4 regions of the Cupriavidus sp. 10L45 genome follow, and region 3 is predicted to be linked to each of the others. Evidence: predicted binding sites of a transcription regulator. Region 3 holds the regulator's gene; each other region holds the start of a gene.
The links. The regulator sigma-54, encoded in region 3, starts transcription at its own class of promoters, with help from an activator protein. The targets are predictions, from matches to a motif close to TGGCANGNAANCTGCTTT.
Positions count from the first base shown of each region.

Region 1: the regulator sigma-54 is predicted to act here: its motif matches at 1,782-1,799, upstream of AC1DFU_RS09340 (nitrate- and nitrite sensing domain-containing protein).
Region 2: the regulator sigma-54 is predicted to act here: its motif matches at 2,517-2,534, upstream of urtA (urea ABC transporter substrate-binding protein).
Region 4: the regulator sigma-54 is predicted to act here: its motif matches at 2,387-2,404, upstream of atzF (allophanate hydrolase).

Region 1 covers NZ_JBFTJC010000004.1:274,125-279,313, forward strand. The annotation lists gene AC1DFU_RS09330 (DUF305 domain-containing protein) at 1-255, shown strand, start outside; gene AC1DFU_RS09335 (YncE family protein) at 269-1,741, shown strand; gene AC1DFU_RS09340 (nitrate- and nitrite sensing domain-containing protein) at 1,853-3,172, shown strand; gene AC1DFU_RS09345 (formate/nitrite transporter family protein) at 3,448-4,260, shown strand; gene AC1DFU_RS09350 (bifunctional protein-serine/threonine kinase/phosphatase) at 4,295-5,189, shown strand, end outside.
Region 2 covers NZ_JBFTJC010000005.1:115,999-121,187, forward strand. The annotation lists gene cyoB (cytochrome o ubiquinol oxidase subunit I) at 1-1,274, shown strand, start outside; gene cyoC (cytochrome o ubiquinol oxidase subunit III) at 1,280-1,930, shown strand; gene cyoD (cytochrome o ubiquinol oxidase subunit IV) at 1,930-2,277, shown strand; gene urtA (urea ABC transporter substrate-binding protein) at 2,591-3,853, shown strand; gene urtB (urea ABC transporter permease subunit UrtB) at 3,971-5,189, shown strand, end outside.
Region 3 covers NZ_JBFTJC010000003.1:13,825-19,013, reverse strand. The annotation lists gene hprK (HPr(Ser) kinase/phosphatase) at 1-209, opposite strand, end outside; gene AC1DFU_RS05970 (PTS sugar transporter subunit IIA) at 266-721, opposite strand; gene hpf (ribosome hibernation-promoting factor, HPF/YfiA family) at 1,200-1,553, opposite strand; gene AC1DFU_RS05960 (RNA polymerase factor sigma-54) at 1,604-3,085, opposite strand; gene lptB (LPS export ABC transporter ATP-binding protein) at 3,219-4,019, opposite strand; gene lptA (lipopolysaccharide transport periplasmic protein LptA) at 4,060-4,704, opposite strand; gene lptC (LPS export ABC transporter periplasmic protein LptC) at 4,768-5,189, opposite strand, start outside.
Region 4 covers NZ_JBFTJC010000015.1:37,752-42,940, forward strand. The annotation lists gene AC1DFU_RS23655 (DMT family transporter) at 1-783, shown strand, start outside; gene AC1DFU_RS23660 (cation:proton antiporter) at 804-2,105, opposite strand; gene atzF (allophanate hydrolase) at 2,440-4,170, shown strand; gene AC1DFU_RS23670 (ABC transporter substrate-binding protein) at 4,212-5,189, shown strand, end outside.

The DNA.
Region 1 (5,189 bases), on a different contig from region 3:
GACTTCGTCGCGATGATGATTCCCCACCATCAGGGCGCCATCGACATGGCCATGGCCGAGCTGCGCCACGGCAAGAACGAGCAACTCCGACGCATCGCGCAGGAAATCATCGTCGACCAGTTGCAGGAGATTGCCGCGATGCGGCTCGCGCTCGGACAGCCCCTGCCCCCATCCGCGCCGGCGCCCACCCGCCCCGATCCGGCCCAATCGGCCAGCCAACCCACCACCCCCAGCCATTCCGCTCACGCGCACTGATGCGCCCACGACCATGACAAGACATTCCCTCAGGAACACCCTCTCCCTCATGCTGCTGCTCGGCGCGGCCAGCGCGGTTCTGGCCGGGCAGGCGCCGGGACCGTCGACGGCCCCTGACGTCCCCATCAGCCACCGCGACCGCCTCTATGCCGCCGAGCAGTTCTCCAACACGGTTTCCGTGACGGACCCGGCGGACAACCGGCTGCTGGGCGTCATCCGCCTGGGCGACCCTGCGCCGGGCAACTTCAGCCCGCTGTATCGCGGTCAGGTGCTGGTCCACGGGATGGGCTTCTCGCCGGATCACCGCACGCTTGCCATCGTGTCGATTGGGTCGAACTCGGTGTCGTTCATCGACACGGCTACCAACGCCGTCAAGCACGTCACCTACGTGGGACGGTCGCCGCACGAGGCGTTCTACACGCCGGACGGCAAGGAGGTCTGGGTCACCGTGCGCGGGGAGAACTACATCTCGGTGATCGACGCCGCCACGTTCCAGGAAAAGACCCGCATCACCGTGGCCGACGGCCCGGGCATGCAGATCTTCTCGCCCGATGGCAAGTACGGCTACATCTGCTCGTCGTTCAATCCGGAAACGGCCGTGGTCAGCGTGGCCGACCATCAGATCGTGGGGCGCGTGAAGCAGGAGAGCCCGTTCTGCCCGAACATCGCCGCCACGCCTGACGGCAAGCAGGTCTGGTTCACGCTCAAGGACGTCGGCAAGGCCCAGGTGTTCGAGGCCCGCCCGCCCTTCCGCCTGATCAAGACGCTGGAGACCGGCCCGATCACCAACCACGTGAACTTCGCCCACACGGCGGCGGGCGACTTCGCCTACATCACGGTCGGCGGGCTGAATCAGGTCAAGGTGTTCCGGACCGATGACTTCTCCCAGGTGGCCACGATTCCGGTGGGCAGCCTGCCGCACGGCATCTGGCCTTCGGGCGACGGCACGCGCATCTACGTGGGGCTGGAGAACGCCGACCAGCTGGCCGCCATCGACACCGCCACCAATCGGGTAGTCGCCAACGTGCCGGTCGGGCAGGCGCCGCAGGCCATCGCCTATGTGCCGAACGCCGTGCCCGAGGGCGACGGCACGCAGGGACTCCAGCCGCTGGGGGTGGCCGGGCAGACCACGCAGCTGAAGCTGCATGGCGTCGTGAACGGCAAGCCTGTGGCCACCGACCATGCGCCGACCAGCGTCACGCTGTTCGATCAGGGACTGCTCCAGGTCCTGCAGGCATCGGCCACCGGATTGCAGCCCAAGCGTCCCTACGTGCTGGCGCTCGCCACCCGCGCGGACGGCAGCGGCCCGCTGGAGCCGCTCGCCGCCTTCATGTCGAATCCGGCGGGCTCGGCCATCGTCAACGCGATTGGCCCGATCCGGCAGGTGGTGCGGGACGATGCGGGGGCCGGCGCGCGCCGCTATCTCGTGATCGCCCCGTCCGAGAACGGCAAACCCGGCGCGCCTGTGCAGGTGCAGGCGCTGTAGCCGGTCCGGGGGGCCGGGAAGGTACGGCGGATGATACAAATGGCACGACATTTGCGTAGTACCGGGCAAATGCGTAGTACCCATCCCGGCCGCGCCCACATTCCCAGAACAATGCCCCTTTCCGCCTCAACCCTCGTCCTTCGGGCCAAGCAGCTCGAAATCGAGGCCGTCCGCCTGATGGCAAGTCGCGTGGAGTTGGCCGACCTGATCGGCCAGCTGATCCACGCCTTGCAGCGTGAACGGGGGGCCAGCAGCATCTTCCTGGCCTCCGGTGGGCAACGGCTGGCGCAGGAGCGCCAGACGGCGATGGGCGAGGCGGTCCACATCGCCTCCCGGCTGGGCGAGCGCTTCGCCAGCCAGCTGGAAGCGGGCCATACGGGTACGGCGTCGATGGTGTCGTTGATGGCCTGGGTCCAGCTCGATCTGGCCACGCTGCCGGCGCTGCGCCAGTCCATCGATCAATGCCAGACCACCGCGCACGACGCCGTGGCGGCGTTCAGCCGCCTGATTGCCGCGCTGCTGGAGTTGATCTTCCATCTGGCCGATGTGGCGATGTATCCGGGCATCGCCCGGCCGCTGGTGGCCTTCGTCTACCTCGTGCAGGGCAAGGAAGCCGCCGGGCAGGAGCGGGCCGTCGGGGCGCAGATGTTCGCCTCCGGCACCTGTGCGGGCACCGCGCCGCAGCGCGTGCAGCAGTTGGTGGAAGCCCAGCAGCGCAGCTTCCAGATGTTCGAGCGCTTCGCCGACCCGTCGCTGCTCGCCGCATGGCGGCAACGGCAGGCCAGCGCCGCGGTCGCCGCGCAGGACGGCATGCGCCGCACGCTGCTGACCACGCCGCCGGGCACGGCGCTGGTGCACGACGACAGCGAGAAGTGGTTCGAAGTCTGCAGCGAGGTCATCACGGGCATGTGGACGCTGGAGATGCAGGTGGTGCAGGACCTGCGCAAGGCCTGCGAGGCGCAGATCCAGCGTTCCCAGGCCGATCTCCAGGATTCGGCCGGGCTGCTGCGCCAGCTACTGGACAACCCACCGCCCCATACCCATGCCGTCGAGCGCTTTTTCGATGTGGCCGAGCAACCCGCCGCCGCCCCTGTGCTGCCGGGCATGCCCGATGCCGGAAACGGACCCGCCGAGGTGCACGCCACCACCGTCACGTCGCTGGAGCGCCTGCTGCGCCAGCAGTCGGCGCGACTGGCCCAGACCGAAGTGGAACTCGATGCCGCCCGGCGCGCGCTCAAGGAGCGCAAGGTGATCGAGCGCGCCAAGAACGCGCTGATGGCCCGCATGGGGCTCAGCGAGGACGCCGCGTTCCGGGCCTTGCAGAAGGCGTCGATGGACAACAACCGCCGGCTGGCGGACATTGCCGAAGCCACCCTCTCGCTCACCGGCCTCGCCCTGCCCCCACAGGACGACGATCAGCACCAGGATTGAACCCGCCCGGCCGCGCGCACCAAAAGCGGGCAGCCCATGCACTACCAACGCCCCCTAGATCGTCACTTGCCCCAACCCGGCCCAACCCGGCCCCACCCGGCGGCGGGCATGGAACGTGCGTCAGCACTGACATCGGGCTGATGACGGCCCGGCAGTGCATCACCCTGTAAAGCATCAAGGATGACGGCGTCCTGTCACGTGCCGGCCAGAGGCCGGGCGGACGGACGCCGTTTGTCTTTTCTGAGCCAAACGAAGGAAACGGAGAGGAATACCCCATGGCCTATCTCGCCCCCACCGAGTTCGTCACCAAGATGGTCGATGCCGGAGAGTCCAAGCTGCTGATGTCCACGCGTGACACGCTGATCCGGTCCTATATGGCCGGCGCCATCCTGGCGCTGGCGGCAGCCTTCGCGGTGTCCATCACTGTCAACACCGGCAACGCGCTGGTTGGCGCGCTGCTGTTCCCGGTTGGCTTCTGCATGCTGTACCTGATGGGCTTCGACCTGCTGACCGGCGTCTTCACGCTCGCGCCGCTGGCCGTGCTGGACCGCCGCCCGGGCGCCACCTGGAGCGGCGTGCTGCGCAACTGGGGCCTGGTGTTCTGTGGCAACCTCGCCGGCGCCGTCACCGTGGCGTTCTTCATGGCCATCATCTTCACCTTCGGCTTCTCCGAAGCCCCGAACGCCATCGGCCAGAAGATCGGCCACATCGGCGAAGGCCGCACCGTGGGCTACGCCGCGCATGGCGCCGCCGGCATGCTGACGCTGTTCATCCGCGCCGTGATGTGCAACTGGATGGTCTCCACCGGCGTGGTGGCGGCCATGATGTCGACCTCGGTGTCCGGCAAGGTCATCGGCATGTGGATGCCCGTGCTCGTGTTCTTCTACATGGGCTTCGAGCACTCCATCGTGAACATGTTCCTGTTCCCGTCGGGCCTGATGCTGGGCGGCAACTTCACCCTCATGGACTACCTGATCTGGAATGAAATCCCGACTGTGCTGGGCAACCTGGTGGGTGGCCTGACCTTCGTGGGCATCACGCTCTACAGCACGCACTACAAGTCGGCCAGCAAGCGCGCGCTGGGCTGATCGGATCACTACCCGGTATCGAGGCGACCGCGCCATGTCCGGCGGGCTCCAGGTCAGCGTTGGCCAACACTCGGACGCTGGCCGGAAGGCGGTCAACCAGGACTTTCATGGCGTGACCCACCCCGCCGGCCACCACCGCGTGACCAAGGGCGTTGCGCTGGCGCTGGCGGACGGCATCAGCAGCAGCGCGGTCAGCCAGATCGCCAGCGCCGCCGCCGTCCGCACCTTCCTCGAGGACTACTACTGCACCTCCGAAGCCTGGACCGTGCGGCGGGCGGCGCAGTGCGTGCTGGCCGCCGTCAACTCCTGGCTCCACGCGCAGAGCCGTCACAGCGAAGCCCGCTTCGACCGCGACCGCGGCTACGTCTGCACATTCAGCGCGCTGATCTTCAAGGCGCGGGAGGCCCACCTGCTGCACGTGGGCGACGCGCGCGTCTATCGGCTGCATCGGCACACGCTGGAGCAGCTCACCGTCGATCATCGGGTCTGCGTGTCGGCCTCTGAGGCCTATCTGGGCCGAGCGCTGGGTGCGAGCCCGTCTGTCGAAATCGACTATCGGACGTGGGGCGTGGAGCCCGGCGAGATCTACCTGCTGGCCACCGACGGCGCCTACGAATACCTGGAAGCCGCCGATGTCCACCAGGCCCTGACCGCCAGCGACGACGACCTGGACCGCGCCGCGCAGACGCTGACGGCGCTGGCCCTGACGCGCGGCAGCGAGGACAACGTCACGCTGCTGCTGGCCCGTGTCGACGCCCTGCCCGAACCCGGCGCCCGCAACGCGATGGCGCAGACCGGGCACCTGACCCTGCCGCCGCCGCTCACGCCCCGCATGCAGTTCGAGGGCTACACCATCGTCCGGGCGCTGCATGGGAGCGCGCGCAGCCACGTCTATCTGGCGACGGACGACCACAGCGGACAACACGTGG
Region 2 (5,189 bases), on a different contig from region 3:
GCACCAACGTGCTGATCGTGGCCGCCTTCCCGGTGCTGACGGTGTCGCTGGCGCTGCTGGGCCTGGACCGCTACTTCGGCATGCACTTCTTCACGAACGACGGTGGCGGCAACGCCATGATGTACGTGAACCTGATCTGGATCTGGGGCCACCCCGAGGTGTACATCCTGATCCTGCCGGCGTTCGGCATCTTCTCGGAAATCATCTCGACGTTCTCGGGCAAGAAGCTGTTCGGCTACAAGGGCATGGTCTACGCGACGGCCGCGATCATGGTGCTGTCGTTCCTGGTCTGGCTGCACCACTTCTTCACGATGGGCTCCGGCGCCAACGTGAATGCCTTCTTCGGCATCACCACGATGATCATCTCCATCCCGACCGGGGTGAAGATCTTCAACTGGCTGTTCACGATGTACCGTGGCCGCGTGCAGCTGACGTCGCCGGTGCTGTGGACGCTGGGCTTCATGGTCACCTTCGTGATCGGTGGCATGACCGGCGTGCTGATGGCCGTGCCGGCCGCCGACTTCGTGCTGCATAACAGCCTGTTCCTGATTGCCCACTTCCACAACGTGATCATCGGTGGCGTGCTGTTCGGCTACCTGGCCGGCGTGACCTACTGGTGGCCGAAGGCGTTCGGCTTCAAGCTGGACGAGCGTCTGGGCAAGTGCGCGTTCTGGTGCTGGCTGGTTGGCTTCTACTTCGCGTTCATGCCGCTGTACGTGCTGGGCCTGATGGGCATGACCCGCCGCCTGAACCATACCGACAACCCGGCCTGGACCCCGTTCCTGTACGCGGCCGTGATCGGCGTGGTGTTCATCGCCATGGGTATCGGCTTCCAGGTGCTGCAGATCGTCGTGTCGATCCGCAACCGCAAGGCGCTGGCGGACGTCACGGGCGATCCCTGGGGTGGCCGTACGCTGGAGTGGGCCACGTCGTCGCCGCCCGCGTTCTACAACTTCGCGCACACCCCGGTGGTGCGTGACCTGGACGCGTTTGCCGACATGAAGGCCCGTGGCGAGACCATCCGCACGGACGGCTACGAGCAGATCCACATGCCGAAGAACACCGCTGCAGGCTTCTACATGGGTGCCTTCAGCCTCGCGCTGGGCTTCGCGCTGACCTGGCATATCTGGTGGCTTGCCGCCGTGGGCCTGGTTGGCATGGTGGTGGCGTTCATCCGCCGCGCCAACGACGACCATATCGATTACTACGTGCCGGCCAAGCAGGTCGAGCAGATCGAAACGCTGCACCAGCAGCGCATCGCTACGCAGGGCTGATCATCATGTCGACTGAAGTTCTAGACCGTTTTGGGGCGCAAGCCCCCGCCCACGGCCACGCGCACGATGCCGCGCATGACCACGACCACGCCCATCACGACACCAGCGAGAACACCGTCTTTGGTTTCTGGCTGTACCTGATGAGCGACTGCATCTTGTTCGCGTGCCTGTTCGCCGCCTACGCCGTGCTGCGCGGCGAAGTGGCGGGCGGCCCGTCGGGCAAGGAGCTGTTCGAGCTCAACTTCGTGCTGGTCGAGACGTTCATCCTGCTGTTCTCGTCGATCACGTACGGCTTCGCGATGATCTCGCTGCAGAACCGCAGCAAGGGTCGCGTGCTGATCTGGCTGGGCGTGACGTTCCTGCTGGGCGCCGCGTTCATGTCGATGGAAATCTATGAGTTCCATCACCTGATCCACGAAGGCGCCGGCCCGGGCCGCAGCGCGTTCCTGTCGTCGTTCTTCACGCTCGTGGGCACCCACGGCCTGCACGTGGCCAGCGGCATGGTCTGGATGCTCGTGCTGATGTGGCAGCTGAACAAGAAGGGCATGACCCCGACGATGGAAAAGCGCCTGAACTGCCTGAGCCTGTTCTGGCACTTCTTGGACATCGTCTGGATCGGCGTCTTCACCGTCGTCTACCTGATGGGAGCACTGTAATGGCACAACAACATGCAACGGCCGCCCACGGCGAGTCGCACGGCCACAGCAGCGTCAAGTCGTATGTGATCGGCTTCGTGCTGGCCGTGATCCTGACGGTGATCCCGTTCAAGATCGTGATGGACGGCACGATGGACCGCGGCACCATCCTCTGGATCATCCTCGGCATGGCCGTGGTCCAGATCGTGGTCCACCTGAAGTACTTCCTCCACATGGATGGCTCCAAGGGCCAGCGCTGGAACGTCATGGCGTTCCTGTTCACGCTGCTGATCCTGTTCATCGTGCTGGCCGGTTCGCTCTGGATCATGCACAACATGAATGCCAACATGATGCCGATGATGAAGTAAGCATCGTCAGGCATGCAGCGAAGACGGGGCCCTCGGGCCCCGTTTTTTATTGTCGGCGGTGCGCGATGCACTGTCGCCGGCCCGGATCCTGCACTGATTTGCGGCCATGCACGATGCCGGTGCGGGAGTTGGCGCGCCCCCGCCGGCCCCGGTGACCCGATTGGCACCGGATTGGTGCGACGGGATCACCCGCCGTGACGTTTTCTCCCACCTTTGATCGTTCCCGGCCCGGCAGTCCATGGCACGCTAGTTGCAGAAGGATCACCCGGGGTGCGTAGAGTCCCTGACCACATACGACAAACTGGGAGCTGCAATGAAACGACGTGACATGCTGAAGCTGTCGGCGGTAGCCGCCGCGGCAATGATCGGTACCAGCCCGCTGCTGGCGCAGTCGAAGGATCCGATCAAGGTCGGCATCCTGCATTCGCTGTCGGGCACGATGGCCATCTCCGAGACCTCGCTCAAGGACGTGGCGCTGATGACCATCGACGAGATCAACAAGAGCGGCGGCGTGCTGGGCCGCAAGCTCGAGCCGGTGGTGGTGGACCCCGCCTCCAACTGGCCGCTGTTCGCCGAGAAGGCGCGCCAACTGGTCACGCAGGACAAGGTCGCCGTCACGTTTGGCTGCTGGACCTCGGTATCGCGCAAGTCCGTGCTCCCGGTCTACGAGGAACTGAACTCGCTGCTGTTCTACCCGGTGCAGTACGAGGGCGAGGAAATGTCGAAGAACGTGTTCTACACCGGCGCCGCGCCTAACCAGCAGGCCATCCCGGCTGTGGAATACCTGATGAGCAAGGAAGGCGGTGGCGCCAAGCGCTTCTTCCTGCTCGGCACCGATTACGTGTACCCACGCACGACCAACAAGATCCTGCGCGCGTTCCTGAAGAGCAAGGGCGTGGCCGACAAGGACATCGAGGAGGTCTACACCCCGTTCGGCCATAGCGACTATCAGACCATCGTCGCCAACATCAAGAAGTTCTCGCAGGGCGGCAAGACGGCCGTGATCTCGACGATCAATGGCGACTCCAACGTGCCGTTCTACAAGGAACTGGGCAACGCTGGCCTGAAGGCCAAGGACGTGCCGGTGGTGGCCTTCTCCGTGGGCGAGGAAGAACTGCGCGGCATCGACACCAAGCCGCTGGTCGGCCATCTGGCCGCCTGGAACTACTTCATGTCGGTGAAGAACCCCGAGAACGACGCGTTCAAGAAGCAATGGGCGGCATGGGTCAAGGCCAACAACCTGCCCGGCGGCGACAAGCGCGTGACCAACGACCCGATGGAAGCCACCTACGTCGGCATCCATATGTGGGCGCAGGCGGTCAAGAAGGCCGGCACCACCGATCCGGACAAGGTGCGCCAGGCCATGTACGGCCAGACCTTCAAGTCGCCGGACGGCTTCACGCTGACCATGGGCGAGAACCACCACCTGTACAAGCCGGTGATGATCGGCGAAGTGAAGGGCGACGGCCAGTTCTCCGTGGTGTGGAAGACGGCGAAGCCGGTGCGCGCGCAGCCGTGGAGCCCGTTCATCGCGGGTAACGAAGGCAAGCCGGACAAGGTTGTCGCCGGCCGCTGATCTCCAGCGTACCCATGGTGTTTTGCCCCTCTCCCTTGGGAGAGGGGAGCCCTCCCTCGGTCGTTCCACGCATAAAAGACGCGAACCATCGGGCCATATCAGACGCCAGCCAGCCCTATGCACCGATCTCCATTCCCGTCCGCCTTGCCGTGGCTGCGCGCCATGCTGGCTGCGCTGTTGCTGGCCGCCGCGCCGCTGTGGGCGGCACCGCTCACGCAGGCTGATCTCAAGCCGCTGGTCGAAGACGACTTCGACGCCAAGACTGCCGCGCTCGCCGCGCTGACCCAGGCGCCGCCCGAGCAGGCCGGCCCGATCCTGCGCGCGCTCCAGGACGATGCACTCCAATTTGCGCCATCGGTGGGCATGGTGCGCCAGGATGGCGACAAGACCGTCGATGCCATCACTGGCAAGCCGGTGACCGTGAAGGCCGATGAACTCGAGTCCCTCACGCTGAACAACAGCCTGCGGGCCATCGTCGATAGCGCCGCGAGCAGCCTCCTGCTGCAGTCGCCGGACATCGCGGTGCGTACGCAGGCCATCAACACCTTGTCCGATCAACCCGAGAGCGCCTCGCGCGAAGTCGTGGAAGCGGCCCGCAAGGCCGAGGCCGATGCCGGCCTGCGCGCCCGGCTCGACGTGATCTGGGCCAACACCGTACTGGCGCAGGGCACCGACGCCACGCGCGACGCGCGGCTGGAAGCCATCCGCATCCTCGGCCAGGACAGCAATCCGCAGATCCGCCAGAAGCTGACGCCGCTGGTGGAGCGCGATGAAGCGGGCAAGTTCAAGGAGCCCGACGCCGACGTGCGCGCCGCCGCCCAGCAGGCCATCGACAAGATGCGTGGCGAGCAAGGCCGCGCCGAGCTGCTCGGCAACCTGTTCGCCGGCCTGAGCCTCGGCAGTGTGCTGCTGCTGGCCGCGCTGGGCCTGGCCATCACCTACGGGCTGATCGGCGTCATCAACATGGCGCACGGCGAGTTCCTGATGATCGGCGCCTACGCCACCTACGTGGTGCAGACGCTGTTCCGCGCCTATGCGCCGAATGCGTTCGATTGGTACCTGCTGGCGGCGCTGCCGGCGTCGTTCCTGGCAGCGGGTGTCGTCGGCTTCGCCATCGAGCGGATCGTGCTGCGCCACCTGTACGGCCGCCCGCTCGAGACGCTGCTGGCCACGTTCGGTATCAGCCTGCTGCTGATGCAGGCCGTGCGCACCATCTTCGGCGCCCAGAACGTGGAGGTAGCCAACCCCAACTGGATGAGCGGCGGCGTCACGGCGATGGCCGGCCTCGTGATTCCGTACAACCGCATCGTCATCATCGCCTTCGCGCTGGCCGTGG
Region 3 (5,189 bases):
TAGAGGATTTCCGGCTTGCCGAGCACCTGGATCCGGTTCGGGTGGATCAGGTTCAAGTGGCCGACGAGGTCCGCCGCCGAGGTGGCTTCGCGGGCGAATTCCACGTCGAAGGCCCGGTCGGCCCCTTCCAGGCCAGCGACCCACGAGAGCTTGATATCGGCTGCGTTGTCGTCGAAGATCGACTGCGAGGTGACGCCGGTGAGTTCCATGCGCGTATGACTTTCGGGGGCGGACAGGCCGTTTCAGGCGGCCGTTGGGGCGGGAGTCAGGGGTGCCACTGCGTCAGCAGATCATGCACCGCTTCCGACGTGGGCAGTGTGGCGAGGCCCTCGCGCATCTCGCGGTCCGAGAGCAGTTGGGCGATTTCCGACAGGATTTCCAGATGTTGTTGCGTGGCCTGTTCCGGCACGAGCAGGAAGATCAACAGCGACACCGGCTTGCCGTCCGGCGATTCGAACGGAATGGGCTCGGCCAGGCGCATGAAGCCGGCCAGCGGCTGCTTGAGACCCTTGATGCGGCCATGCGGAATGGCCACGCCGGCACCCAGACCCGTGGAACCCAGCGATTCGCGCGCGAACAGGTTATCGGTCACGGTAGCACGCGCCACGCCATGGTTGTTCTCGAACAGGAGCCCGGCTTGCTCGAACACCCGCTTCTTGCTGGTGACGGTGACGTCGAGATGGATGTTGCCGGGTGGCAGCAATTTGGCCAAACGATTCATGGGCGATGCGCGAGAAGTCAGGTTAGCGGGCCGGGGCGCGAAGGCCGTCCCGCCGGATTCGGGGCGAAACTTGGGTACCGAGATCTTGTCTGGGACGCCCGCATTGGAGCGTCCGGCCATTATAGAGCAGGGCTCCACCGCGATTTTGCGATGCAGCGCCGGGGTCGCGGCGGTGCCACGACGTGCCGGCCGGCTTGCCCACCCGGGGTGTCCCGGGGCCGTCCTGTCGTTATTTGTATGGCGGAGCATACACCGAGGCGGGCGGCTTGCGAACACTTGTTCCCATTTTGACCGCTCCCGGGGGCCCCGGGTCGCCCTCCGGCGTGGCAATAAGGTAACGAAACATTCCAGGTGCCCGCACCGTCACCGCCATGGCGCGCGCCCATCAAAAAAGCCGCGCTGATTGCGCGGCTTGAGCTCTTCTTTTCAGTCCTCTGCAGGGTCGGCAACCGCTCTGTTTTCGGTTGCCTGCAGGTCTCTACTGCTGCGTCAGTTGCTGGGCGGCCATCTGGTACTTCACCGCCTCGCGATCGTGGCCCTGTACGCGGTCCTTGTAGCGGATGACCTGGCGGTCGAGCTTGTCGACCAGACAGTCGATCGCCGCATACAGATCTTCATGATGCGCTTCGACGAAGATGTCCTTCCCCTTCAGATGCAGATTGATTTCCGCGTACTGGCGCCGGTCCTTCTCCTTGTGGTTGTCCACCGATAGCAGCACGCTCACGCCGATGACCTGATCGAAATGCCTGACAATTCGCTCCAGTTTCGTTTCCACATACTCACGCAGCGGGGGCGTGATGTCGAGGTGGTGTCCACTGATCTTGAAGTTCATAGCGCTTCTCCTTCTGAAAGAGCCGCACCAGGCAGGCGGTTGCGGCTCGGCTACAAAGTCTTGCGGAGATTGACTGCGGGGATCTTGAGCGCTTCGCGGTATTTCGCCACCGTGCGGCGTGCGACCACGAAGCCTTGCTCACCCAGCAGTTCGGCGATCCGGCTGTCGGAAAGAGGATTCCTGGGGTCTTCGGCTCCTATCAGTTGCTTGATCAGCGCGCGGATTGCCGTGGAGGAGGCCGCGCCGCCAGTCTCCGTAGAGACGTGGCTCCCAAAGAAGTACTTCAACTCGAAAGTACCCATGGGCGTGGCCATGTACTTATTCGTGGTGACCCGGGAAATGGTCGACTCATGTAAACCGAGTGTATCGGCTATTTCCCGCAAAACCAAGGGGCGCATCGCGATTTCGCCATGCGTGAAAAAGTTCTTTTGACGTTCCACAATTGCCTGCGAAACACGCAGGATCGTATCGAATCGTTGCTGGATGTTCTTGATAAGCCACCGCGCCTCCTGAAGCTTCTGCTGCAGGCCTGCCGTCCCCGTTTCGCCCTTCGCGCCGCGCAGGATCTGCGCATACATGTCGTTGATGCGCAGCCGTGGCATGACATCCGGATTGAGCGCCGCGATCCACCCGCTGCCGCTCTTGCGCACGAACACGTCGGGCACCACGAAGTCGGCCTCGGGACGGTTGAACGCGTGCCCCGGATACGGCGCCAGCGAGCGAATCAGTTCGTGTGCCGCCTTCAGTGCTATTTCGTCCACCTGGAGCGCTTTCTTTAGCCGCGTGTAGTCGCGCACGGCCAGCAGTTCCAGATGATGATTGACGATGGTCAGCGCCAGCTCACGATGCGAGTGCTTCAGGCGACGCAATTGCAGGCTGAGGCACTCCGCGGCATTGCGCGCGCCCACGCCGGGCGGGTCGAAGCTCTGCAGCAGGGTCAGGATCGCGTGGACTTCGTCGATCTCGAATTCGAGTTCCTCGGGCAGTTCGGTGCAGATTTCCTCGAGCGAGGCGCTCAGGTAGCCGTCATCGTCGAGCGATTCGATCAGGAAGATGGCCAGGCCCTTGTCGCGCACCGAGATCTTCAGCGGGGCCAACTGCCCCATCAGGTGCTCGCGCAGCGTGGGCTCGGCATCGCGCAACTGCATCGGCGACTTTTCGTCCTCGTCGCCCTGGGGGCGGCGGGCGAAGTCGTCGAGGCTCCAGTCGCTGCCGTAGTCCTCGCTGCCGTTGTCGTTGTAGTTGTCGTCCTCACCGCCGGACGCGCCATCGGTGCGCGCGTCGCCGTTGGGCTGTGGCTCGGAGGAGGCCGGCGCGGGGGCGCTCTGGAGGTTGACCGAGCCATCGGCGGCTACCCGCAGCGGGCTTTCGATCCAGTCGTTTTCGCGTTCGAGCAGGGGATTTTCGGTCAGCGCCTGTTCCACTTCCTGCTGGAGTTCAAGCGTCGAGAGCTGCAACAATCGAATCGACTGTTGCAGCTGCGGGGTCAATGCCAGATGTTGCGAGAGACGAAGCTGAAGCGACGGTTTCATGCGACCTATTCTATGCGCATCCTTCCGACTATGGAACGGAAATTGCTATCGCCTATCGCTCTGACTTCCTGATCGACCCCGGCTGTCGCCGTGGAGGCCGGGAGAAGCGCGGCCGCACGCGGCGGCCGATGGGTCACATGCGGAAATTTTCGCCCAGGTACACGCGTCGCACGGACTCGTTGGCGATGATTTCCTCAGGCTGGCCGGCGGCCAGCACCGTGCCTTCGCTGATGATGTAGGCGTGGTCGCAGATGCCGAGCGTCTCGCGCACGTTGTGGTCGGTGATCAGCACGCCGATGTTGCGCGCCTTCAGGAAGCTCACGATGCGCTGGATTTCGCCCACGGCGATGGGGTCCACGCCGGCGAACGGCTCGTCCAGCAGGATGAAGCGCGGCGCGGAGGCCAGCGCCCGGGCAATTTCCACGCGGCGGCGCTCGCCGCCGGAGAGCGACAGCGCCGGGTTGTTGCGCAGATGGGCGATCTGCAGGTCGTCCAGCAGCGAATCCAGGCGGCGTTCGATCTCGGCCTTCGGCAGCGGCTTGCCCTTCTCCAATTGCAACTCGAGCACGGCGCGGATGTTTTCCTCGACGTTGAGCTTGCGGAAGACCGAGGCCTCCTGCGGCAGGTAGGACAGGCCCATGCGGGCGCGCTCGTGGATCGGCAGGCCGCTGATGTGCTGGTCGTCCAGCACGATGTCGCCCTCATCCAGTGCCACCAGGCCCACGATCATGTAGAACGACGTGGTCTTGCCGGCGCCGTTCGGACCGAGCAGGCCGACCACCTCGCCGCTCTTCACGTCCAGCGAGACGTCCTTGACCACGGTGCGCGAACCGTAGCGCTTCTTCAGGTGGCGCACGACCAGCGTGCTGCTGTCGGTACGGGCGGCCGACGGGGCTGCGGAGGCGTTCGGGGCGAGCGTGGCGGAGTCGTTCATCAGGTCAATGCATGCGTGACGCGGCGGGCGCGTCCGGGGTTCAGGGCTTGCCGGGCGCGGGCGCCGGCTTCAGTTCCAGCGGCGGTGGCGGCGCGGCGGCGCCGCTGGCCGGGTCCGCGCGCGGCGAGAGCACGGCGCGCACGCGGCCGGACGGGTTGCCGGTGGAGGTGTTGTTGTCGCCGCCGGCAGCCGTGTAGTACTCGTTGCGGCTGTCGTAGGTGATCACGGCGCCGCGGATCTCGTCGACGGTCTTCGCGCCGGCGATGCGCGCCGCGCGGGCATGACCGATCAGCTTCGACATTTCCTGCTTGCCGTCGTACTCGATGCGGTCGCCCCAGCCATCGATGTATTCGTCCACGCCGTCGCGCTTCTGGCGGATATACGCCTGGCGTCCCGGATTGGCCGTGGCCACCGCGTACTGGTAGCCCTCGGGGTCGGTGCGGATCTGCGCGGCGTCCGACTTCAGCACCATCGTGCCCTTGGTCAGCACGACGTTGCCGGTCAGCGTATAGATCTGCTTCACGTCGTCATAGCTGGCGTTGTTGGCCTCCAGCACCAGCGGCTTGTCCTTGTCGGCACGCTCCGCCAGGGCCGGCTGGGCCAGGGTCGCGCCGAGCGCGGCGATTGCCACCGCCAGGGCGGGCACGATGCGGCGACAGGACAACGTCGTCAGGGATGGGGTCATGTTGGTCAGCTGAGAGAATGACGGGCGATCCGTTGCCGGCGCCTGGCGTGCTTGTTGTTGTGCTTACTGCGTGGTCCGGGCCTGCCCCGACGGCGGATTCATGACGATGGTGCCGCGTACGTTGCCGAGCAATTGTACTTCGCGCGTGACATTGTTGAAGACCAGTCCGTTGGCCGTCATCACCGACGGGCCGCGCGTGAGTTGTACCGCTTTATCGGTCTTGACGATGTCGTCATTGACCAGCAACTGGAAATATTGCGATGCAGCGGTCATGCGCGGGTCCTTCGACGGATCCACGCCGGGTTGCCGTACCAGGAAGGCATTGCCGTACAGGTCGATGACCGAGCCCTCCGAGTTCATCACGCCCCGGTCCGCGTTGACCGTGACCGGGGGGCGGTCCGGCTGGTAGGCGCGCATGGCCGGCGTGGTCACCTCGTAGGTCTGGTCGTCCTCGAAATGGATCATCTTCACGCCGGTGAAGCGCA
Region 4 (5,189 bases), on a different contig from region 3:
CTCACGCTGAATTTCGTGCGCTGGGTACTGGCCGGGACCTTGTTGGGGCTCTACGCCTGGCGCGGGGTGGTGGAACATCGGGCCACGCTGCGCCGGCATGCGGGGCTGCTGACGGCGATGGGCGTGCTGTCGATTGCCAGCTACAACGCGTTCCAGTACCTCGCGCTGACCACCTCGACGCCGATCAACGTCACCTTGATTGGCGCCTCCACGCCGCTGTTCCTGCTGATCATCGGCGCGCTGTTCTTCGGGGAGCGCATGCGGCCGTGGGCTGTGGCGGGGGCGCTGCTGTGTCTGGTGGGGGTGTCTTTCGTGCTGGTGCGCGGGGAGTTGGGGCGGCTGGCGCAGCTCGACTTCGTGCCCGGCGACCTGTACATGCTTGCGGCGACCATCGCCTGGAGCGCCTATACCTGGCTGCTGCGCAAGCATCGCCCGGACCTGCCGCTGCCGGTGCTGCTGTTCGCGCAGATCGTCACCGGCGTGGTGGCCAGCGTGCCCGTCACGGCGTGGGAATTGATGACGCTGTCGACGCCCATCCCCTGGAACGGCAAGGTGATGGGCATCCTGCTTTATGTGTCGACGATTCCCTCGCTGCTGGCCTACTTCGCCTGGGACCGCGCCATCGCACGGGCCGGCGCGCAGTTGCCGGTGTTCTTCATCACGCTGACGCCGGTGTTCGCCGCCCTGCTCTCCACGCTGCTGCTCGGCGAGTCGCCCCACTGGTATCACGGCGTGGGGCTGCTCACCATCGCCGCAGGCATCGGGCTGGCGCAGCGGCGCTGAATGACGCTGAAGGGTGCTGGCTAGCGCCCCAGCCGTTGATGGAAGGCCATCAGCGGCGTGGCCGTCAGGCCGTGCAGGACGATGGAGAACACCACGGTGCACAGCGTGGCGTGGATCAGGAAGGGGCTCCATTCCTCGCCGGCGGTGTGCGTCAGGGCATAGGCCAGGTAGTAAAGCGAGCCGATGCCGCGAATGCCGAACCACGCGGTCAGGCGCCGCTGGCCGCGCGCCATGGGCAGGTCGAAGGTGGACGCATAGACCGATAGCGGCCGGATCAGGCAGATCAGCAGCAGCGCCAGCACCACGTACTGGGCGTGGAAGACCTCCCGGGTCAGCATCGCCCCGATCAGCAGGGTGACGCACAGCTCGGCCAGCCGTTCGATATTGAACGAGAACTCCGAGGCGGTATGGGTGAGGTAGGCGGCGGCCTTGCGCTCGTGCGTGGAGGTGGTCTCGACATCGGCCGTATGCAGCGGTCCCAGCACCTCCGCCGGCGAGGTGGCGGGATTCTCGCGGCGCTCCACCTGCCGCATCGCCAGCCCCGCCGCGAACACGGCCAGGAAGCCGTAGGTGTGCAGCAACAGCGCGGCGCCGTAGGACACGCCGATCAGGCCCAGCGTGAGGAAACTCTCCAGCCCCACCGCCTCATGGAAGCGCAGCCGCAGGACCAGGATGGTCTTGCTCGCCAGCCAGCCCAGCAGCCCACCGATTGCCAGCCCGCCGAGGGTGCTCCAGACCAGATCGACCGCCATCCAGCGGCCGCCCCACGCGCCCAGTTCGTGGAAACCCAGCAAGCCAAGGCCGAGCATGACGAACGGGAACGCCGCGCCATCGTTCAGGCCGCCCTCACCCGTCAGGCTGTAGCGCACCACGTCGCGATCCTCGGTATCGGCCATCTGCACGTCCGAGGCCAGCACCGGGTCCGTGGGCGCCAGGATCGCCCCGAGCAGCACCGCCAGGCCCAGTGGCACCTGCAGCCAGCCCACCGCCACGGCGCAGACGCCGCCGATGGTCAGCAGCATCGCCACGGTGGCCAGCCGCACCGGCAGGCGCCAGACGCGGTACGTCATCTGCACCCGCAGCCGCAAGCCCACGCCGAACAGAGCGACGAGCACGGCCAGCTCGGTGATCCATTCCAGTACCCTCACGTGGCCCGGGTCCGTCAGATCGAGCACGATCAGCCCGGCCCCGCCGGGCCCCAGCGCCATCCCCACTAATAGATACAGACCGGACGGGGACATGGGCAGGCGCTTCACCATGGAGTCGATCAGCCCCATCGTGATCAGCAGCGCGCCAATGACCAATGCCCAGGTCGCGAACAAGCTGGCTCCTCTATTCGATATATCCCGGTCGAGACTTTCACAGTAGGCGGCGCGGCGGGCGGGCGCTGTCGGGCGGACCCCGTAGCGCCGTGTCAGTGAAGACCTCCCGACACTGGTGCGTGCGCGCACCACGCAGGGGCTTGCGGGTGGGCGGCGGGGTGTGGGTGGCAGGCCGAAGGCGCCCAGCAGCCGGTCACGCGTGAACAGCCACGTGGTTAATCGACTGATTTCATTGACATTTTCCACGTATGACCGGGCTTCCCCCTGCCCAAAAGTGCCTTTGGCACGGTGATTGCTATCTTGTATCCAAGATTGGATTTCAGATAGGACTCTCATGCGTACCTCTACCTCGGCCACCACAGCGGCCACGACAGCCGCCCCCGGCGAGGCCGATGCGGCGTGGATCGCGCGGTTCGATACCCCGGTCGTCGCCCCGCACCCGGAGCACGCCCCGCTGGCCGGCCTGCGTTTTGCGGCCAAGGACAATATCGACGTGGCTGGCGTGCCGACGACCGCCGCCTGCCCCGAATTCGCCTACGTGCCGGACGCCCACGCCACGGTGATCGCGCGCCTGCTGGGCGCCGGCGCGGCGTTGGCCGGCAAGACCAACCTGGACCAGTTCGCCTGCGGCCTGAATGGCACGCGCTCGCCCTACGGCGCCGTGCCCAATGCGTTCGACCCGGCCTATGTCAGCGGCGGGTCGAGTTCCGGTTCGGCGTACGCGGTGGCCAGCGGTGAGGTTGACTTCGCGCTGGGCACGGACACCGCCGGCTCCGGCCGGGTGCCCGCCGGGCTCAACAACATCGTCGGGCTGAAGCCGAGCAAGGGCCTGATCTCCGCCCACGGCGTGTTCCCCGCCGCGCAGAGCGTGGATTGCGTGTCGATCCTGGCACGCACGGTGGCCATGGCGGTGCGCGTGCTGGAAGCCGCCGCCGGCCATGATCCGCAAGACCCGTACTCGCGCGCGCTGCCGCTGGCGCGCACGCCGCTGCCGGCTGCGTTCCGCTTTGGCCTGCCGGCCGAGCCGGAGTTTTTCGGCGATGACCTCGCCCGCCGGGCCTTCGACGCCGCCGTTGCCGCGCTGGAGGCGCTGGGCGGTCGCGCGGTGCCCATCGACTATGCCCCGCTGGCCGAAGCCGCCGCGCTGCTCTATGACAGCGCGCTGGTCGCCGAGCGCTACGCCGCCGTGCGCCCCTTCTTCGACCGCGCGCCGGGCGCGGTCATCGAGCCGGTGCGTTCGATCCTGGCCGCCGGCAGCCGCTACAGCGCCGCCGATGTGTTCGATGCCCAGCACGCGCTCCAGGCCCTGGCCCAGCGCGCGGCCACGATGTGGCAGGACATCGACGTGCTGTGCGTGCCCACGGCGCCGACGCATTGCACCATCGCCGCCATGCTGGCCGATCCGGTGGTACGCAACCGCGAACTCGGCCACTACACGAACTTCGTCAACCTGCTCGACTACGCCGCGCTGTCCGTGCCCGCTAGCCTGCGCCCGGACGGGCTGCCGTTCGGCATCACGCTGATCGGCCAGGCCGGCAGCGACTGGCAGCTCGCCGACCTGGGGCAACGCTTCCACCACGCCACGGGGCTGACGCTGGGTGCGACGGGCGAGCCGCTGCCCGCGCCGGTGTCCATTGCCGGGCTGGCCCCGTCCCCCGCCACTCATCTGCCGCTGGCCGTGGTGGGCGCCCATCTCTCTGGCATGCCGCTGAACGGTCAGTTGACCGAACGCGGTGCGACGCTGGCCGAGGCCACCACCACCGCGCCGCACTATCGGCTGCACGCGCTGCCCGGCACCACGCCGCCAAAGCCCGGCCTGCGCCGCGTGGACGCCGGGGAGGATGCCGGCGCCGCCATCGCGGTGGAGGTGTGGCAGGTGCCGCTCGCCGCCGTCGGCAGCTTCCTGGCGCTGGTGCCGGCCCCGCTCGCGCTGGGCAGCCTCGAGCTGGCCGATGGCCGCTGGGTCCATGGCTTCGTCTGCGAAGGCCATGCGCTGCACGGTGCGCCCGATGTCAGCGCCCATGGCGGCTGGCGCGCCTATATCACGTCGCTCTCCGCCGCTTGACCGTCTTCCGAATCCTCAACATTCACGCACAGGAACCTGCCATGACCCGCTCCACCTCCCGTCCCGCCACCGTCTCCCCCTCGCGCCGCCGCGCGCTGAAGGCCGGCGCCGCCGCGCTGTCCGTGCTGGCCGCGCCGGCCATCGTCCGCGCGCAGGGCACGCCCAAGCTGCGCATCGGCTACTGGCCGGTCGCGTCGGGCCTGCCCTTCTTCGCCGCCGTCGAAAAGGGCTATTTCAAGGAAGCGGGGCTGAACGTCGAGCCGATCAAGTTCGCCAGCCCGCAGCAGGTCATCGAGGCCATCCTGGCCGGCCGCTGCGACGGCAGCGCCAATGGCACCGCCTCGGCCGCGCTGGCCATCGGTGACATCGCCCAGCCCGGCCTGCTGAAGATCTTCTGCACCAACCCGACCAACGCCAAGTTCGTGCTCGATGAGTTCCTCGTGGCCAAGGACAGCCCGATCAAGACCGTGGCGGAACTCAAGGGCAAGCGCGTGGCATGCGGCCCGGGCCTGCAGAACGTGGTGCTGGCCAAGACCATGCTCGAGCGCGCCGGCGCCGGCAAGATCAGCGTGACGGAGCTGCCGATTGGCCAGCACGTGGCCGCGCTCGCCGCCGGCCAGATCGATGGGGTCTACTCGCTCGAGCCGACCGGCACCATCGGCCGGCTCAACGGCACCACGCGCACGCTGGAAGCCGGCGTGGTGGCGCGCTACATCCTCGGCGACCCGATGGCCCCGTGGCATGGCGGCTCGGCCAGCCTGACCACGGAATTCCTCGGCAAGAACAAGGACGTGGCCAAGGCCTACCTCGCCGCCTACCGGCGCGGCGTGGTGCTGGTGCGCCAGAACCCGACCGAGGCGCGCCCCTTCCTCAAGGGCTATACGGCCATCGAAGGCGCGCTGACGGCCGAGGTGCCGATGGCTGACTACCTGTTCTTCGACGAATTCAAGGCCAGCGACGCCGCCCACTTCCAGAAGTTCTACGACCTGTTCACCGAAAAGGGCATCTTCTCGCGCAAG